DNA from 3 places in the Serratia sp. C2(1) genome. Region 2 is predicted to be linked to each of the others. Evidence: predicted binding sites of a transcription regulator. Region 2 holds the regulator's gene; each other region holds the start of a gene.
The links. The regulator CRP, encoded in region 2, controls carbon source genes, mostly activating them, when cyclic AMP is high. The targets are predictions, from matches to a motif close to ATGTGANNNNNNTCACAT.
Positions count from the first base shown of each region.

Region 1 (5,860 bases), on a different contig from region 2:
GGCGGCGACGTCCACGGCGGCGCTGAGCTCGGTGGCGGTATAGGCGCGCCCGTCCATCAGCAGGCACAACATGCGCGCACGGGTACGGTCGGCGATAGCGGCAGTCAGAGCTGCCAGACGATCTTCGATATCGATGTCATTCATACTTCGAGATTAGGCGAAGTATGGCTGTAGGTCTAGCCTTAGGATAGGGTTATTCTTCCTGACAGGAGCTCTCTATGATTGCCGTTATTTTTGAATTGCAGGCCGCCGACGGGCAGCGTGAAACCTACCTTCAACTGGCGGCAGAGCTAAAGCCGCTGTTGGCGGAGATTGACGGATTTATCTCCATCGAGCGCTTTCAAAGCCTGGCCGATCCGCAGCGGTTGCTGTCGCTGTCCTTTTGGCGGGACGAAGAGGCGGTAAAACAGTGGCGCAATATCGAGCAACACCGGGCTGCGCAGGCACGTGGCCGCCATGATGTGCTGGCGCAGTATCGCCTGCGGGTGGCTGAGGTGATGCGCGACTATGGTTTGGATCAGCGGGATCAAGCGCCGCAGGACAGCTGCGGCTATCACGCAGGTTAATGCAAGGCTGGTTTTGCTGTTGACAGCACTCCCGGCTTTATTCTATTGATAGTGGATGAACAAAAACCGATTTGTATTCGCGCAGATTATTATCACCATTCTCAGAGTGGTGGGATAGCGCGTCTCTTTCAAGCCAAAACCCGCCAGTAAGGCGGGGCAATCTCTCCTCCTGCTGGCCATCACCCAGGAGGACGTCATGGAAAATCACCCCCAGGCTGTTTTACATCTGATGTGCGGCAAAGCCGGTTCAGGCAAGTCGACGTTGGCAAACCACTTGTCGCAGCAGCCACAAACGCTATTGATTGTTGAAGACAGCTGGCTGGCGACGCTGTATGAACAACAGATGGCCGGATTGCAGGATTACGTCCGCTATTCGGCCCGGCTACGGCAGGCATTGAGCGAACATGTTGTACAACTGCTGCGTCATGGGCTGTCGGTGGTGCTCGATTTTCCGATGAACACGCCGGATCGTCGTCTTTGGGCCAGACAACTGGCGGACGCCGCCGGCGTTAGCCATTGTCTGCATTTTCTGGACGTCAGCGATACGCAATGCAAAAGCCGGATCAAACTGAGAAATGAACAGGGCGATCATCCTTTCGTGCTGAGCGAAGAGGCTTTCGATCTGCTTACTCACTACTTTGTTCCCCCTTCTGAGGACGAACGCTTGAGTGTTGTCAGATACGGCGAGCATGCCTGAATCAGCGCATGCGGTATAGACAGCGACCTCGCTCTGCGTTGCAGAGCTGGTGTTATCCGGAAACCTATGCCAGCACATTCCAACGCTGTATAAGCCCCAGCAGATGAACCAGACCTATGCAGAGACATATCAATGAGCTTATGACGATGAAGCTGTGACTACGGCCGGTATTGCGCAACGCAACGGGGCCGGCGATACCACGCAACAAATAGATAAAGGTGATGAAGCACAGTGCGGGGCGCAGCAATGGTAGCGGCGCAATAATGCCGGCGCCGGCCAAAGCGTACAGCGCCCAGATAAACAGCACCAGGGCGATACCCGCGGTCGCGATGGCCGGAAATGTCTTGCCGGCTTCGGCGGCGCGGATAAAACGATCGCCGGCGCCGCACAGGCGATATCCGCGCGGCCCCGCCTTGATCACCCAAAGATGCACCAGGGCCGCCATGGCGCTCAGTCCTGCGCCCGTCAGTAACGCCAAATTATAAGGGGTATCCATACTTCTTTTCGCTCCTGGGACAGAACTATTGCGTCAGTTTTTGTACCTTTTCCTGAACACCCTGGTGGCAATCAGGCTGATAGTCAGCATGCCGGTGCCATTAGTTTGCTCTTTGTCTCATTAGATGATGAATCTGTGAGGCCCATCCTTGATTTATTAACAGCTTATATGAGTTTAATTTACGGTGATAATCGTTGTGGTGAATACAATTGTGTTTTCTTGAACTCAGGAGGAAATACAAACAATCCAGGATATGAAAGTGTCTTGAACAAGGCTCGCTATGCCCTGATGCCGGCACAGACTTTGCGCCAGTAGTGCAAAATGCGGGGCTATGGAAGTTAATGGCTAAGCCCCGGTATTTTTTCTTAAACTTCTGTTTTGTGCATTTGCAGGCAAGGTTCCTGCCGCCATCTCAGGGCCAGGAAATCGACTAATGCCCGCACCGCAGGCCCCACCGGCCCCGGCGGGTAAACGCAATAAACCCCGGTTTCTCTCCCAGTCCATTGCGGCAGCAGTTGCACCAATTCCCCCAAACGTATCGATTCGGCCATCGTCACGGCAGAATGAAATGCGATGCCCTGGCCGTCGATACAAAATTGTTTGACCGCATCGCCATTATCCGCTCGCATTCGGCCCTTGGGCTGAAACACCGTCTCCCCCGTGGGCCCGAACAGGCGCCAGTTCTCGCCGTCGTGGTTTGCCGTCGAGACCAGGCACTGATGCTGCCGCAGTTCCTCAAGCGTCGTCGGTGTGCCGTGCTGTTGCAGATAATTAGGTGAGGCGACCAGGATCCGCCGGTTATTGAGCAGCTTGCGCGCCACCAGGCTTGAATCCGGTAGCCGGCCAATGCGGATGGCTACCGCCACGCGCTCCGCAACAATGTCGACATAACGATCGGTCATCAACAGGTCTATTCGCAGTTGGGGAAACTGCGCCATAAAAGCCGCCAGATGTGGCGCAACATGCAGGCGGCCAAACGACAGCGAGGTGCTGACACGCAGCGTTCCCCGCGGCTGGCTTTGCTCATCGCGCATTCGCTCGTAGGCCATTCTCAATTGTTCCAGCGCGGCGCTGCAGTCTGTGAAGTAGCGCTGGCCGGCTTCGGTCAGCGACATTGCCCGGGTTGTGCGATTGATAAGCAACATATCAACCTGTTGCTCAAGCTTTTTGACCAGGCGACTGACGGCGGAAGGCGTCATATTCAGCGTTTGCGCCGCTCTGGCGAAGCTCTGATGTTCCGCCACGGCGACAAAGGCTTTTACCAGTTGCAGGGAAGGTTCTTCCATTCGTTCTCCCAGGGAATGAATGTCTGAAATTTACGGCTATTATCATCCAGATTGATGATGGTTAGAATGCGTTTTTTATCGGGAGAACCTTATGGACACTCACAATAACGCCGCCGTTTTTGCCAATCTGCACCGTCAACCACACCCATTACGTCTGCCCAATGCCTGGGACGCCGGCAGCGCATTGTTGATTGAAAGCCTAGGCGCCGCAGCGATAGCCACTACCAGCGCCGGTGTCGCATGGTCGCTGGGCTATCGCGATGGCGACAGGTTGCCGTTCGCCCCGCACCTGGCGAGCATTGCGGCGATCGCACGCGTCATTAAAGTGCCGCTCAGCGTGGATATCGAAAGTGGCTACCCGGATGAGGAAGGCAGCCTGGAAAGCCGGGTGGCGCGCTTTATTGACGCCGGTGCGGTGGGCATCAATATTCAGGATGGGGCGGATTCACCGCAGGCGCTGTGCGAGAAAATCACCCAGGCGCGCAATGTCGCGGAGCGCATGGGAGTTAAACTTTATATCAATGCGCGTACGGACGTTTATGCGCGCAGCCTGGTCCCTGCCGCCATACGGGTCAGTGAAACACTGAGGCGCGCCAAGAGTTACCACGAGGCAGGGGCGGATGGATTGTTTGTTTTGGGCGTGACGGACCCGGAAGAGATCCGCGAAATTGCCGGCCAAACCGATCTGCTGCTTAATGTGATCGCCTGGCCTGGTCTTTTGCCGGCGGAGCAACTCGCCGCGCTTGGCGTACGCCGGGTGAGCGTCGGCTCATGGATCCCGCAAAGCCTGTGGACGCACACCGCCAGATTGGCGGCAGGTTTTCTGGCCGATGGCAGTTCCGAACCGCTGTTCGGCGATGCAGCGCCTTACTCGCACATCAACGGTTATTTTCCCGATTAACGAGTCAGCGTGCCGGATGGGGGATTATCGCATTCGGCATGTTCGGGGAGCGGGGCGGTTTCCTTACCTGGCCAATCGCCGCACCTTTGCTCAAATTGTCACCTAAACTTCCCGCGATCTCTTATCCCCGTTATGGCATAATGCGCGCCAAATCACATTCCCAATGATATGAAGAGCGAGCGCTGTGTTAAGCACTAACAACATCACTATGCAGTTTGGCAGTAAGCCGTTGTTTGAAAACATCTCCGTCAAGTTTGGCGGCGGTAACCGCTACGGTTTGATCGGGGCTAACGGCTGCGGCAAATCCACCTTTATGAAAATTCTGGGCGGCGATCTGGTGCCGAGCGGCGGCAACGTGTTCCTCGATCCGAACGAACGCCTGGGTAAACTGCGTCAGGATCAGTTCGCTTTCGAGCAATACAGTGTGCTGGACACCGTCATCATGGGCCACAACGAACTGTGGGCGGTGAAGGAAGAGCGTGACCGCATTTACGGTCTGGCCGAAATGAGCGAAGAAGACGGCTATAAAGTGGCCGATTTGGAAGTCGCTTACGGTGAGATGGACGGTTACACCGCCGAAGCGCGCGCCGGCGAACTGCTGCTTGGCGTAGGCATCCCGGTTGAACAACATTACGGCCCGATGAGCGAGATCGCGCCGGGCTTCAAACTGCGCGTATTGCTGGCGCAGGCGCTGTTCTCCGATCCGGAAATCCTGCTGCTCGACGAACCGACGAACAACCTGGACATCGATACCATTCGCTGGCTGGAGCAGGTGCTGAACGATCGTAACAGCACCATGGTCATCATTTCGCACGACCGTCACTTCCTGAACATGGTCTGCACTCACATGGCGGATCTGGACTACGGCGAACTGCGCGTTTATCCGGGTAACTACGACGAATACATGACTGCGGCCACTCAGGCGCGCGAGCGTCTGGTCGCGGACAATGCCAAGAAGAAGGCACAGATTAGCGAACTGCAGTCGTTCGTGAGCCGCTTCAGCGCCAACGCCTCCAAATCCAAGCAGGCGACGTCTCGCGCCCGCCAGATCGACAAGATCCAGCTGGAGGAAGTGAAGGCCTCAAGCCGTCAGAACCCGTTCATCCGTTTTGATCAGGACAAGAAACTGTTCCGTAACGCGCTGGAAGTGGAAGCGCTGACCAAAGGCTTCGATAACGGCCCGCTGTTCAGCAAGTTCAACCTGATGGTTGAAGTCGGTGAGAAAGTGGCGGTGCTGGGCCCGAACGGTATCGGTAAATCTACCCTGCTGAAAACGCTGGTGGGCGACGCCCTGCCGGACAGCGGCAGCGTGAAGTGGTCCGAAAACGCCAAGATCGGCTACTACGCTCAGGATCACGAATACGAGTTCGATGACACCCTGACGGTATTCGACTGGATGAGCCAGTGGAAGCAGGAAAAAGACGACGAGCAAGCGGTGCGCAGCGTGCTGGGCCGTTTGCTGTTCAGCCAGGATGACATCAAGAAGAAAGTTAAGGTGCTGTCCGGTGGTGAAAAGGGCCGTATGTTGTTTGGCAAGCTGATGATGCAGCGCCCTAATATCCTGGTTATGGATGAACCAACCAACCACCTGGATATGGAATCCATCGAATCGCTGAACATGGCGCTGGAAATGTACGAAGGTACGTTGATCTTCGTCTCCCACGACCGTGAGTTCGTCAGCTCGCTGGCGACGCGTGTGCTGGAAATGACGCCGACCAAGGTTATCGACTTTACCGGCAACTACGAAGACTATCTGCGTAGCCAGGGTATCGTTTAAGCCACGCGATAAAATAAGAAGGGCGGGAATTATCCCGCCCTTTTTTTTATCCGTTAATCCCCGCCGCACACCTCGCACTGCGGGTTCTTCGGCAATTTCATCTCGCGGAACTGCATCGTCATGGCGTCGAACATCAG
Region 1 is NZ_JAZFBA010000001.1:2,559,950-2,565,809, reverse strand. It holds gene V2S86_RS11960 (ArsR/SmtB family transcription factor) at 1-144, opposite strand, end outside; gene V2S86_RS11955 (antibiotic biosynthesis monooxygenase family protein) at 219-566, shown strand; gene V2S86_RS11950 (AAA family ATPase) at 763-1,263, shown strand; gene V2S86_RS11945 (hypothetical protein) at 1,328-1,759, opposite strand; gene V2S86_RS11940 (LysR family transcriptional regulator) at 2,125-3,045, opposite strand; gene V2S86_RS11935 (isocitrate lyase/PEP mutase family protein) at 3,137-3,946, shown strand; gene V2S86_RS11930 (ABC-F family ATPase) at 4,131-5,723, shown strand; gene moeB (molybdopterin-synthase adenylyltransferase MoeB) at 5,777-5,860, opposite strand, start outside.
Region 1: the regulator CRP is predicted to act here: its motif matches at 4,087-4,104, upstream of V2S86_RS11930 (ABC-F family ATPase).

Region 2 (5,860 bases):
CAGGAAATGCGTGCCGTTCAGCGCCAGCAGTTGCAGGGTATAGACCGCCGTCACCGTAAAGCCGATCACCGCCAATCCGTAGTTTTTACGCGAAACCAGATAGGCCGCCAGCGTAATGACCAACATCACGCTCAGGGTAGCGCTCTCGGGCATCTGCAACTGCAGCAACCCGGCGGCGATCACCAGCCCGGCCAATGTGCCGAGCGCACGGTGCTGGATGCGCACCCGGGTGGCGTTGTAGCCGTTCTGGCTCACCAGCATGATGGTCAGCAGGATCCAGTAAGGTTTTGGCAGGTTGAACACCATACCCAGGCTGCTGCCCGCCGCCAGCATCACCCCCAGACGGGCCGCATTGCGCAGGGCGTTGGATTTGAACGACAGGTAGCTGAACAGCGCCGGCCAGAACGGCAGGCGGCTTTGATTGGCCATCAGATCGCGGCGGTATAACGGATGCTGGGTGCGCAGCAGGCGAGCGATACGGCTGAAGTGGTAGTAGCAGAACTGACCCACCGGGTTGTCGGGGTGTTGTGCGGCCACTTTCTCCAGGGCGGCCAGCTCGTGGGTCATACTGAAGCGCTGGGAGTATTGATGGTAGAGAATATCGTGCGCCACCGTGCGCAGCCGGCCGGCAATCACCTGCGCATTGCGGCGGATAATCGCCTCGGCCTGGCTCTGCTCCACCAGCTTTTGCACTTCTTCCGGCAGGTGCAGGCTGACGGTAATGTGCTCCTGCAAATCCAGCGCGACCTGAAAGGTCCGTTGCAGGCGTTTTTGCTCGAGATTATTGGCGTGCGGCAAAAAGTTAAGCTGCTGATACAGCAGGCTGATCAGGTCCATCACTTTTTGCTGGCGCACCAGCAGCGGCGGTAACGCAGTTTGCGGATCGGTATGTTGGGTCAACAGGGAATACTTGGCTTCGAAGTAGTCCGCCAGTTCCAGATAAAGCTGGCTCAGCGATTCGCGCATCGGCTGTTCTTTCCACAGCTTGAACCAGAACCAGGTGAACAGGCCGTACCAGGCTGTCCCCACCCCATACAGCAAGGGGGCGTACCACAGCGGCACCGTGCCGGCCATGCTGAGCGTAAAAATGGCGGCGATCAACGCGGCGGGGAGCAGGCGGGCATGCAACGGGCTGATTTCGCCGCTGACGCCGAGCAGCAGGGCCAGGCCGAGCATTAACGCCGGCAGCGGCAGTTGCCATAGCAACGCCTGCTGCAGCAACAGGCTGCTGAGTGCGAACAGTGAGCCGCCGACGATCAGGCGTTTGAAAAAACGTTTGTGGGGCGTGTCCAGCCCGGCGATGTTACAGCAGGCGGGAACCAGGGAAAACAGCAGGCCGAGTTGCAGGTGGCCAATCAGCAGGCCAAGGAGCACCGGCAGACACAGCACCAGCGTTTGCCGCAGTGCGTAATTGACTTCCGGGTGGTAAATCAGTCGACGCCACATGGTCGGTCGGGGCATAAAAAAACGGCGCGAATCATCGCGCCGTTTTTTCAGTGATTAACGCGTGCCGTAAACGACAATGGTTTTGCCGTGGGCGGAGATCAGGTTTTGATCTTCCAGCATTTTCAGAATGCGGCCGACGGTTTCACGTGAGCAACCGACGATCTGGCCAATTTCCTGGCGGGTGATTTTGATCTGCATGCCGTCTGGGTGAGTCATGGCATCGGGCTGTTTCGCCAGGTTCAGCAGCGTTTGCGCGATGCGGCCGGTAACGTCCAGGAAGGCGAGGTTACCCACTTTCTCTGAGGTCACTTGCAGGCGGCTTGCCATCTGCGCTGACAGGCGCATCAGGATGTCCGGGTTGACCTGAATCAGCTGGCGGAATTTCTTGTAAGAAATCTCAGCCACTTCACAGGCGGTCTTCGCCCTGACCCAGGCGCTACGCTCCTGGCCTTCTTCAAATAATCCAAGCTCGCCGATGAAATCCCCCTGGTTAAGGTAGGACAGGATCATCTCTTTACCTTCTTCATCTTTAATCAGCACCGCGACGGAGCCTTTTACGATGTAGTAAAGCGTTTCGGCTTTTTCACCTTGGTGAATCAGCGTACTTTTGGATGGATATTTGTGGATATGGCAATGAGACAGGAACCATTCGAGTGTAGGGTCTGTTTGCGGTTTGCCGAGAACCATTCGCTGTTATCCTCTGTTGTTATCGCTGCCTTGTGTCACAGGGGTCAGAGTTCCCTGTAAAACGTGCTGTCGCCGTTGTTTTAAGGGTGGCTGGCAGCAGGTTTTGAGGCGTGTCATAAATATACGCTGTCGCTCTAGCATATTAACTTGCCGGGAGAGCTGCAAGCTACATTCTATTAACATACCGGTAAAGGAGCCTTTCTCTGGGAGTTTCCCTGAAATCAGTGTCCCGGAAAGATTTATTGCGGCTCTGTTTGTAGCACAGAGTGAGGCGGGTGTCTCGTGTTGTCTTGCTCGCGCATGATTAGCATCAGGTTCCGTTGCCAGTTTCTATGCGAAAGCGTACCCTGATTTTAAGAAATTAACCGGAGTGACCAGCATGCAGGCAAGAGTTAAGTGGGTAGAAGGGTTGACGTTTCTGGGTGAATCCGCGTCCGGCCATCAGGTATTGATGGATGGCAATGCCGGCGATAAAGCGCCCAGCCCAATGGAAATGGTGCTGATGTCGGTGGGCGGATGCAGCGCTATCGACGTGGTGTCGATCCTGAAAAAAGGGCGGAATGACGTGCGCGATTGCGAGGTGAAACTGACCTCCGAACGGCGTGAAGAAGCGCCGCGCGTATTTACCCATATCAACCTGCATTTTATCGTGACCGGTAAAGATCTGACCGACAAGATCGTTGAACGTGCGGTGAACCTCTCCGCCGAGAAATATTGCTCGGTATCGCTGATGCTGAACAAGGCCGCCAGCGTGACCCACAGCTTTGAAATCCGCGACGTGGCGTAAAACGCAAGAATTTAGGGGCGCGGCCTGCCGCCGCGCTCCGGCCCATTACTCGATTTTTTTGCCTTCCAGCAGTTGCTGCACCAGCGGCGCCATGATCAGCTCCATCGCCAGCCCCATCTTGCCGCCCGGCACGACCAGCGTATTGATGTGCGAGATAAACGAGCCTTGCAGCATTGCCAGCAGATAAGGGAAATCGATCTGATCCAGCCCACGGAAATGAATCACCACGAAGCTTTCATCCAGTGAAGGAATGGCTTTGGCGGCGAACGGGTTGGAGGTATCGACCGTCGGCACGCGCTGGAAGTTGATGTGGGTGCGGGAGAACTGCGGCGTAATGTAGTTGATATAGTCCTCCATCGAACGCACCACAGAATCCATCACCGCTTCACGGGAATGGCCGCGCTCGCCGGTATCGCGGATCAGTTTTTGTATCCACTCCAGGTTAACGATCGGTACCACGCCGACCAGCAGATCGACATGTTTGGCCACGTCGGTATGTTCGGTAACTACGCCGCCATGCAACCCTTCATAGAACAGCACGTCGGTCGGCGCTGGCAGCGCTTCCCAGGGTGTAAAGGTGCCGGGTACCTGGTTATAGGGCACCGCTTCGTCGTAGGTATGAAGATACTTGCGCGACCGTCCGGTGCCGTTCTTGCCGTACTCGATAAAGCTCTGTTGCAGCAGGCCGAAGTCGTTGGCCTCAGGCCCGAAATAGCTGATATGACGACCCAGATCGCGCGCTTTGCGGATCGCCGCGTCCATTTCCGGCCGGGTATAGCGGTGGAAGCTGTCGCCTTCCAGCTCCGCCGCGCGGATGTTCAACTGCTGGAATATCTTGCGGAACGCCACGCTGGTGGTGGTGGTGCCGGCGCCGCTGGAGCCGGTCACTGCGATAACGGGATGTTTGGCGGACATGGTGGTTGTCACTCCGTGTTAAATGCGCCGGCGTCAGAGTAGGGTTATTGGTCTGTTTGACGCCTTTTTGCCAAGGGCAAAATTCCGCGCGCGGGTTTGCAATGATTCATTGTTACCTGATTTTTTCCGTCAGTCATAGAACCGGCAGGCACTAAATTTCTTCCTGCCCGGCGCGGAACTGCCCGCGCGGCATGATGTTGATGGTTTCATGCAGTTCTGACCACACCAGCAGTACTTCGCCGTTTTGCAACTGGCGGCGAACGTCTGCCACTTTCTGCTCCAACGAACGTTCGTGTTCGCCGTAGTCGGTGCCCTCGCGCAGCACAAAGGATTCGATCAGGCTGTTCAGGGTCTCGGTCTCCAGTTCTTTCCAGGGGATAATCACGTTGCGGGTTCCAGATAAGGGGAAAGCCAGGATGGAATGCGGTATTCCAGCCACATGTGGGGCTTGTTCAAACTGCCGCCGACAAAGCCGACGTGGCCGCCAAACTCGGTCAGCTGGTATTCAATGTTGCGCGGCAGGCTGGCGATGTCGGGGATCACTGCGTCGGTCATGAAGGGATCGTCTTTGGCATGGATGATCAGCAGCGGCGTCTGAATTGCCGGCAACAGCGGCAGCGCGCTGCAACGACGGTAGTAATCGGTGGCGTCGCTGAAGCCGTGAACGCGTGAGGTGATGACATCGTCAAAATCGCGGATTCGGCGCAGTGCCCGGAGTTGCGGCAGTTTGAGCGGCAGGGTGTCGGGGTAGTGCAGCAGCTTGCGGGTGGCGTTTTGTTTCAACTGCCCGAGCAGATAGTGCTGATAAACGCGCGAAAACCCTTGATCCATTCGCAACGAACAAGGCTCCAGCATCAGCGGTGCGGACACGATCACCGCCGCCTGCAACAGACTGTCTGCCCCTTGCTGCGCCAGATAGCAGGCCAGCATGTTGCCGCCGAGCGAGACGCCAACCGCCGCCGTCGGCACTTCGCCGTGGGTGGCACGCAGCCACCGCAAAAAAAAGCGTGCATCCTCCGTCTCCCCGGAGTGATAGATGCGCTGTTTGCGGTTCGGTACGCCGCTGCAACCGCGAAAATGCATAACGACGCCGAGCCAGCCTTTTTCGCGCCAGGCGCTGAGCAAACCATGGGCATAGGGGCTGTAGAAGTTGCCTTCCAGCCCATGAAACAGCACCACGCGCGGCTTGCCGGCGGCCTGCGCCGGATCTTCGCTCCAGGCGAGATCGACAAAATCGCCGTCGGGCAATTCCAGCCGCTGCCAGTGCGGTTTCAACCGCACGCGGCGGCGCACCAGCCGTGGCAGCAGCGTTTGCAAATGTGGGTTACTGGCCCCGGTCAAAGGGCGAAAGGATTCATGCATAACCTGAGTAAAAATCTTATTGGCGGCTATTGTCTGATCAATAGCGCACTGTTAGCTTCAATACCATGAATTAACAATAATACTGCAAAAAACGCCCCGGGTGAGGAGCACCCGCTTCATGGAACCGAGTTTATTTCTTTCGTTGTTAGGTTTCCTGTGGGTTGCCGCGATCACGCCTGGCCCCAACAATATGTTACTGACCACCTCCGGCGCCAACTTCGGCTTTATGCGCTCACTGCTGTTGATGCTGGGCATTATGCTCGGCATGCAAAGCATTTTGCTGCTGGTGGCATTCGGCGTCGGTAGCCTGATTTTGGTTTACCCTGCGCTGCACCTGATCCTGAAAGTCCTCGGCAGCCTGTACCTGCTATGGCTGGCGTGGAAAGTCGCTACCGCCGCCTATGAAAAGCTGGAAACCGACGTGGCGCCACCGCAGCCTATAAGGTTGTATCAGGGCTGGCTGTTGCAGTTCCTCAACCCCAAGGCCTGGCTGATGGCATTGGGCGCGGTGGCGAGCTTCAGTCTGGCGGGCGATAAATATAACGCTTCTATTCTGGCGATTGCGCTGGGTATTTTCGTGGTGAATGTCGTCGCCGGGGTGATTTGGCTGGGGTTCGGCACGGTGATTGGTCGTTTGCTGCGCAGCAAAAAGGCCTGGATCAT
Region 2 is NZ_JAZFBA010000006.1:24,521-30,380, reverse strand. It holds gene V2S86_RS22800 (YccS/YhfK family putative transporter) at 1-1,446, opposite strand, end outside; gene crp (cAMP-activated global transcriptional regulator CRP) at 1,501-2,133, opposite strand; gene V2S86_RS22790 (OsmC family protein) at 2,513-2,920, shown strand; gene V2S86_RS22785 (phosphoribulokinase) at 2,966-3,835, opposite strand; gene V2S86_RS22780 (YheU family protein) at 3,987-4,220, opposite strand; gene V2S86_RS22775 (hydrolase) at 4,217-5,197, opposite strand; gene V2S86_RS22770 (LysE family translocator) at 5,316-5,860, shown strand, end outside.

Region 3 (5,860 bases), on a different contig from region 2:
TGGATGGCAAGAAGGCAATAATTCTCTGATTCACTTCGCTAAATCTGAATAATAAGGAGTTGCTCATGGTGGTATACCCCGTCAAACACAGCCCGTTGCTGCGCCAGCCGGAACGTTTCATCTCCCGCGAACAGTTGCAGCGCACCCTCGACGATGTGGTGGAGAATCTGGTCAATATCACCGATGAGAGCGGCGAGTTTCTGTTGCGGCTGGACGACGGCAGGGTGATTGACACTAAAGGCTGGGCAGGTTGGGAGTGGACGCACGGCATCGGGTTGTATGGCATTTATCAGTACTATCGACAAACCGGCGATGCCGGGTTGCGGGAAATTATCGATGATTGGTTTGCCGCACGGTTGGCGGAAGGCACGCCGACCAAGAACGTCAACACGGTATGCCCGTTCCTGACGCTGGCCTACCGTTATGAGGAAACCCGCGACCCGCGTTGGTTGCCGTATCTGGAGCGCTGGGCGGAGTGGGTCATGTACGAGATGCCGCGCACCCGCTGCGGCGGTATGCAGCATGTTACGCTGGCGGAAGAGAATCACCAGCAGCTGTGGGACGACACCCTGATGATGAGCGTGCTGCCCTTGGCCAAGATCGGTATGTTGCTCAACCGGCCGGACTATCTGGAGGAAGCTAAATATCAGTTCCTGGTGCATGCGCAGCACCTGATGGACCGCGATAGCGGCCTGTGGTTTCACGGCTGGACCTTCGACGGGAGCCACAATTTTGCCAGGGCACGTTGGGCGCGCGGCAACAGCTGGCTGACCATGGTCATTCCAGAGCTGCTGGAATTGCTGGAATTGCCCGAACAGGATGCGACGCGGCGTTTTATGCAGCAAGTGTTGGAGAACCAGGTGGCGGCCCTGGCCCGTTGCCAGGACGACAGCGGATTATGGCATACGCTGCTGGACGACCCGCATTCCTATCTGGAAGCGTCTGCCACGGCCGGTTTTGCCTACGGTATTTTGAAAGCGGTGCGCAAACGCTATATCGGCGGCAGCTACGCCGCGATGGCGGAAAGGGCGGTGAAAGGGGTGATTGAACATATTACCCCGGAAGGCGAACTGACCGGTGTCTCATTCGGTACTGCCATGGGCAGCGAACTGGAGTATTACCGCCAAATCCCCCGGACCTCTATGCCCTATGGCCAGGCGATGGCGATCTTGTGCCTGGCCGAGTATCTGCGGGTTTATATCTAACGATGATGAACGAAAAAGCGCCCCGTGGGGCGCTTGAGCTTCTTGAAAAACAAGATTAGAAGCGGTAGTTGAAGTTGGCGCCGTACAGCCAGGCTTTGCCCACCGATTCGAAGGTGTAAGGGCCTTCTTTGACGGTGACTTTCTGGCCGTGCATGTAGGAAACACCGACGTCAACCGAAGCGTCTTTGTTGAACGCATAGGTGGTACCGGCGCTCAGCCAGAAACGGTCCTGATCCGGGATCGAAATAGAGCGGTTCTGGGCAGGTACCGGGCTGTCATCGAATGCGATACCGGTGCGGAAGGTCCAGTTATCATCGTAGAAGTAAGTGGTACCCAGCGCGATGCGGTAAGCGTCTTTAAAGCCTTCGTGCTTCTCGAACAGCGTTTGGCCGTTGTTGCCGGTGGCTTTCAGCTCCTGGAACTGGCTCCAGCTGGTATAAGCCAGGCTGTAGTGGACTGCCCACTGCGGCGCCACCTTGTTGTAGCCCGAGATTTCCCACATTTCCGGCAGGTTCAGGGTCAGAGAGCCTGGAATGGTGTTGCCGTTGGTGCCGTAAGGCAGGCCGGCCGCGCTCAGAATCGGGTTATAAGCGGATGGCAGGCTGCTTTTGTAATCGCCGTCGAAGTCGATTTTCACTTCGGAACGGTAGCTCAGACCATAACGGTTGTTTTCGTCGACTTCATACAGAATACCGGCGTTCCAGCCAAAACCCCATTCGTCACCTTTCAGGTGAGAGATCTGGGTATCGGCCGGGATTTGTGACACCGGGCCGGCTAACTGAGGCGGCAATTGGCCCGAGCCTGCAATCAGTTTCGGCAATTCACCTGCATAACGCTCAAGTTTGGCTTTAGCGTAAACCGCGTCGAAGCCCAGGCCGAAGCTGAATTGTTGGTTCAGGCGATAAGCGGCGCTCAGGTTCAGGTTCAGGGTTTCGAGGTCGGTTTTGCCGCCGTAAGCGCCTGCGGTGTAACCGTCGTTGAATTCGGTGGCCAGACCGTAGTTGCTGGTGACCGAGCCGCCCACGGCAAATTGATCGTTAATCGGGTGAACATAGTGCAGATTCGGCACCCAGGCGGTTGGCGCGATATTTTTTGAGTCCAGGCTGGCGCCTGAAGGGGACTTGCCGGTGATGTCTACATCTGGATCGATAAATACGGCACCGATCGAGAATTCTGGTCGGGTGTACATCATGAGAAGGGCCGGGTTACGGCTGGCGGATGCTGCAGTATCCGCGATGGCGCCTTCGCCAGAATACGAACGTCCTAAACCCGCTGATGAAAATTCATTCAGCTGGAATCCTGCGGCAGACACGTTTGAAGAAATAATTGCCACTGCAGCTGCGAGAGCTGATTTAGTAAATAGGTTTTTCTGGCTCATGACCAAAACCTCATTATGTGTTTATTATTTAAACTATGTTACACAAGGTAACAAGGAGCGCGGGATTGTAGGGTCCGTTATCATTCAGACAAATCAGACCAGTGGCTGAATTATAGGTCCGACCTGTGAGAATGTTGCAACTTTGTTTTTGAGATATTTCAAGGTTGATATCAAAAAAGAGATCTGCTTAACAAAAAACCAGCAGTGAATAACAAACTTCTTACCATTCCTTAGCAGACATCGATTTTTATTTGTGATTTCCATCACTTAAAACACCTATAAAAAGTAAGTGCTAGCGATGGGTTTCGCTGCGGGGTAAAATAAACGCAGAATCTTGCGTCTTTGCGCCAGAAAGTTAATGGCAGTTTGGACTCGCGTAATGGCGGTCCCTGAGGAGAATTAATCATGTCAGATGCAATTAATAAATGCAGCGCCCAGGAAACTGCAGCTTGTTGCTGTGTCGATGTCGGTACCGTGATGGATAACACCGATTGCACCGCATCCTACAGCCAGGTGTTTGCCAATCAACAGGAAGCCGAGCAAACGCTGGCGGCACTGACGAAAAAAGCCCGAGACGTGGAGTCTGACCCTTGTGACATCAGCAGTAGCATTAAACCGGTTGACGGTGGCGTGCAACTGGTGGCGGATTTCACCTTTGCCTGCCAGGCGGAAACCCTGATTTTCCAGCTCGGCCTGCGTTAATTCCTGCCCAAAACGGTGCGGGCCAAACCCGCGCCGCTGCCTCGCCGTTTTCCCCCCGATAGAAAGTTGCTCCTGCTCTCAGTTTTCACTTCTGACGGTTTGCCAAATGTAAACATTTGGTTAACAATGACCTCATCAGGTCAGACCTCTTTTGGCCGTTGCGCTGACGTTATTTTTTTCAGGAGCGTTTATGAGTAAGGCACTGCCGTTGGTGACCCGTCACGGTGACCGTATCGCGATTGTAAATGGACTGCGTACCCCTTTTGCCAAACAGGCAACCGCTTATCACGGTATTCCTGCGGTGGATCTGGGGAAAACGGCGGTGAGCGAACTCTTGGCCCGCAGCGGCATTGATCCGGCGCTTATCGAACAGCTGGTATTTGGCCAGGTAGTGCAAATGCCAGAGGCACCGAATATTGCGCGTGAAATTGTGTTGGGCACCGGCATGAGCGTACATACCGATGCGTACAGCGTGTCGCGCGCCTGTGCCACCAGCTTCCAGGCGATCGCCAACGTGGCGGAAAGCATCATGGCGGGCAGCATCGGTATCGGCATTGCCGGCGGCGCCGATTCCTCCTCGGTGTTGCCGATCGGCGTCAGCAAAGCGCTGGCGCGGACGTTGGTCGATGTCAACAAGGCACGTACCCTGTCGCAACGCCTTAAACTTTTTAGCCGGCTGAAACTCCGTGATCTGCTGCCGGTGCCGCCGGCGGTGGCGGAATACTCGACCGGCCTGCGTATGGGCGATACCGCCGAACAAATGGCGAAAAGCCACGGCATCACCCGCGAAGAGCAGGATGCGCTGGCGCACCGCTCTCACCAGTTGGCGGCCAAGGCCTGGGAACAGGGGCTGCTGCACGATGAAGTCATGACCGCTTACGTCCCGCCGTACCGTGCGCAAATTACCGAAGACAACAACGTTCGCAAAGACTCCAGCCTGGCGTCATACGCTAAACTGAAACCGGCATTTGACCGCAAACATGGCAGCGTCACCGCGGCCAATAGTACGCCGCTGACCGACGGTGCGGCGGCGGTGCTGATGATGAGCGAATCGCGCGCGAAAGAACTGGGGTTGCAGCCGCTGGGTTACCTGCGCAGCTTTGCTTTTTCCGCCATCGACGTGTGGGAAGACATGCTGTTGGGGCCATCCTACGCCACGCCGCTGGCGCTGGATCGCGCCGGCATTGGCCTGGCCGACCTGACCCTGATCGACATGCATGAAGCTTTCGCCGCGCAGACGCTGGCCAACCTGAAGATGTTCGCCAGCGATGAGTTCGCCCAACAAAAACTGGGCCGCAGCAGGGCGATTGGCACAGTGGATATGGATAAATTTAACGTCTTGGGTGGCTCGATCGCCTATGGCCACCCGTTTGCCGCTACCGGCGCGCGCATGATCACCCAGACGTTGCACGAGCTGAAACGCCGTGGCGGCGGGCTGGGGCTGACTACTGCCTGCGCGGCCGGAGGGTTAGGGGCCGCAATGATTGTAGAGGTGGAATAATGAGCTTTGAAAACGCATTGCATGAACAGCGGGCCAAACCCTCGGCTTTTCAACTGACGCTGCGTCCGGACAACATCGGCGTGATTACCATCGACGTCCCGGGCGACAAGGTGAACACGCTGAAAGCCGAGTTCGTCGAGCAGGTGAATGACGTGCTGATCCGTGCGCAGCAACATACCGCGCTGGAAGGGCTGGTGATTATTTCCGGTAAGCCGGATTCGTTTATTGCTGGGGCGGACATCACCATGATCGCCGCCTGCACCAGCGCCAAAGAGGCCGAAACGCTGGCGAAAAAAGGGCAAAGCACGCTGGCGCAGATCGCCGCTTTCCCGGTGCCGGTGGTGGCGGCTATTCACGGCGCTTGCCTGGGGGGCGGGCTGGAACTGGCTCTGGCCTGCCATGGCCGCATCTGTTCGCTGGATGACAAAACCGCTCTCGGCCTGCCGGAAGTGCAGCTTGGCTTGTTGCCTGGCTCCGGTGGTACCCAGCGATTGCCGCGCTTGATCGGCGCCAGCAAGGCGCTGGACATGATGCTGACCGGCAAACATATCCGCGCGCGTCAGGCGTTGCGGATGGGGTTGGTGGATGATGCGGTGCCGCAGGCGATTTTATTGCAGACCGCCATTGAACGGGTCAAGCAGGGGTGGCAGAGTCGGCGTGAACTGCCGTGGCAGGAGCGCTTGCTCAACGGCCCTCTGGGGAAAAGTCTGTTGTTCAGCATTGTGCGCAAAAAAACGCTGGAGAAAACCCACGGCAACTATCCGGCGGCGGAAAAAATCATTCAGGTGGTGCGTACCGGCTTGGATAGCGGCAGCACCAGCGGTTATGAAGCCGAGGCGCGAGCCTTTGGCGAACTGGCCATGACGCCGCAGTCGGCGGCGTTGCGCAGCCTGTTCTTTGCCTCTACCGCCCTGAAGAAAGAGCGCGGCGGCAATGCACAGCCCCATGCTCTGCACCGCGTCGGTATTCTGGGCGGGGGCCTGATGGGCGGCGGAATTGCCTGCGTGACCGCCACGCGCGGCGGCCTGCCGGTGCGTATTAAAGATGTCAATGAAACCGGCATCAACCACGCGC
Region 3 is NZ_JAZFBA010000001.1:424,639-430,498, forward strand. It holds gene V2S86_RS02030 (MFS transporter) at 1-29, shown strand, start outside; gene bglB (beta-galactosidase BglB) at 66-1,205, shown strand; gene fadL (long-chain fatty acid transporter FadL) at 1,261-2,583, opposite strand; gene V2S86_RS02045 (YfcZ/YiiS family protein) at 2,989-3,285, shown strand; gene fadI (acetyl-CoA C-acyltransferase FadI) at 3,476-4,786, shown strand; gene fadJ (fatty acid oxidation complex subunit alpha FadJ) at 4,786-5,860, shown strand, end outside.
Region 3: the regulator CRP is predicted to act here: its motif matches at 2,835-2,852, upstream of V2S86_RS02045 (YfcZ/YiiS family protein).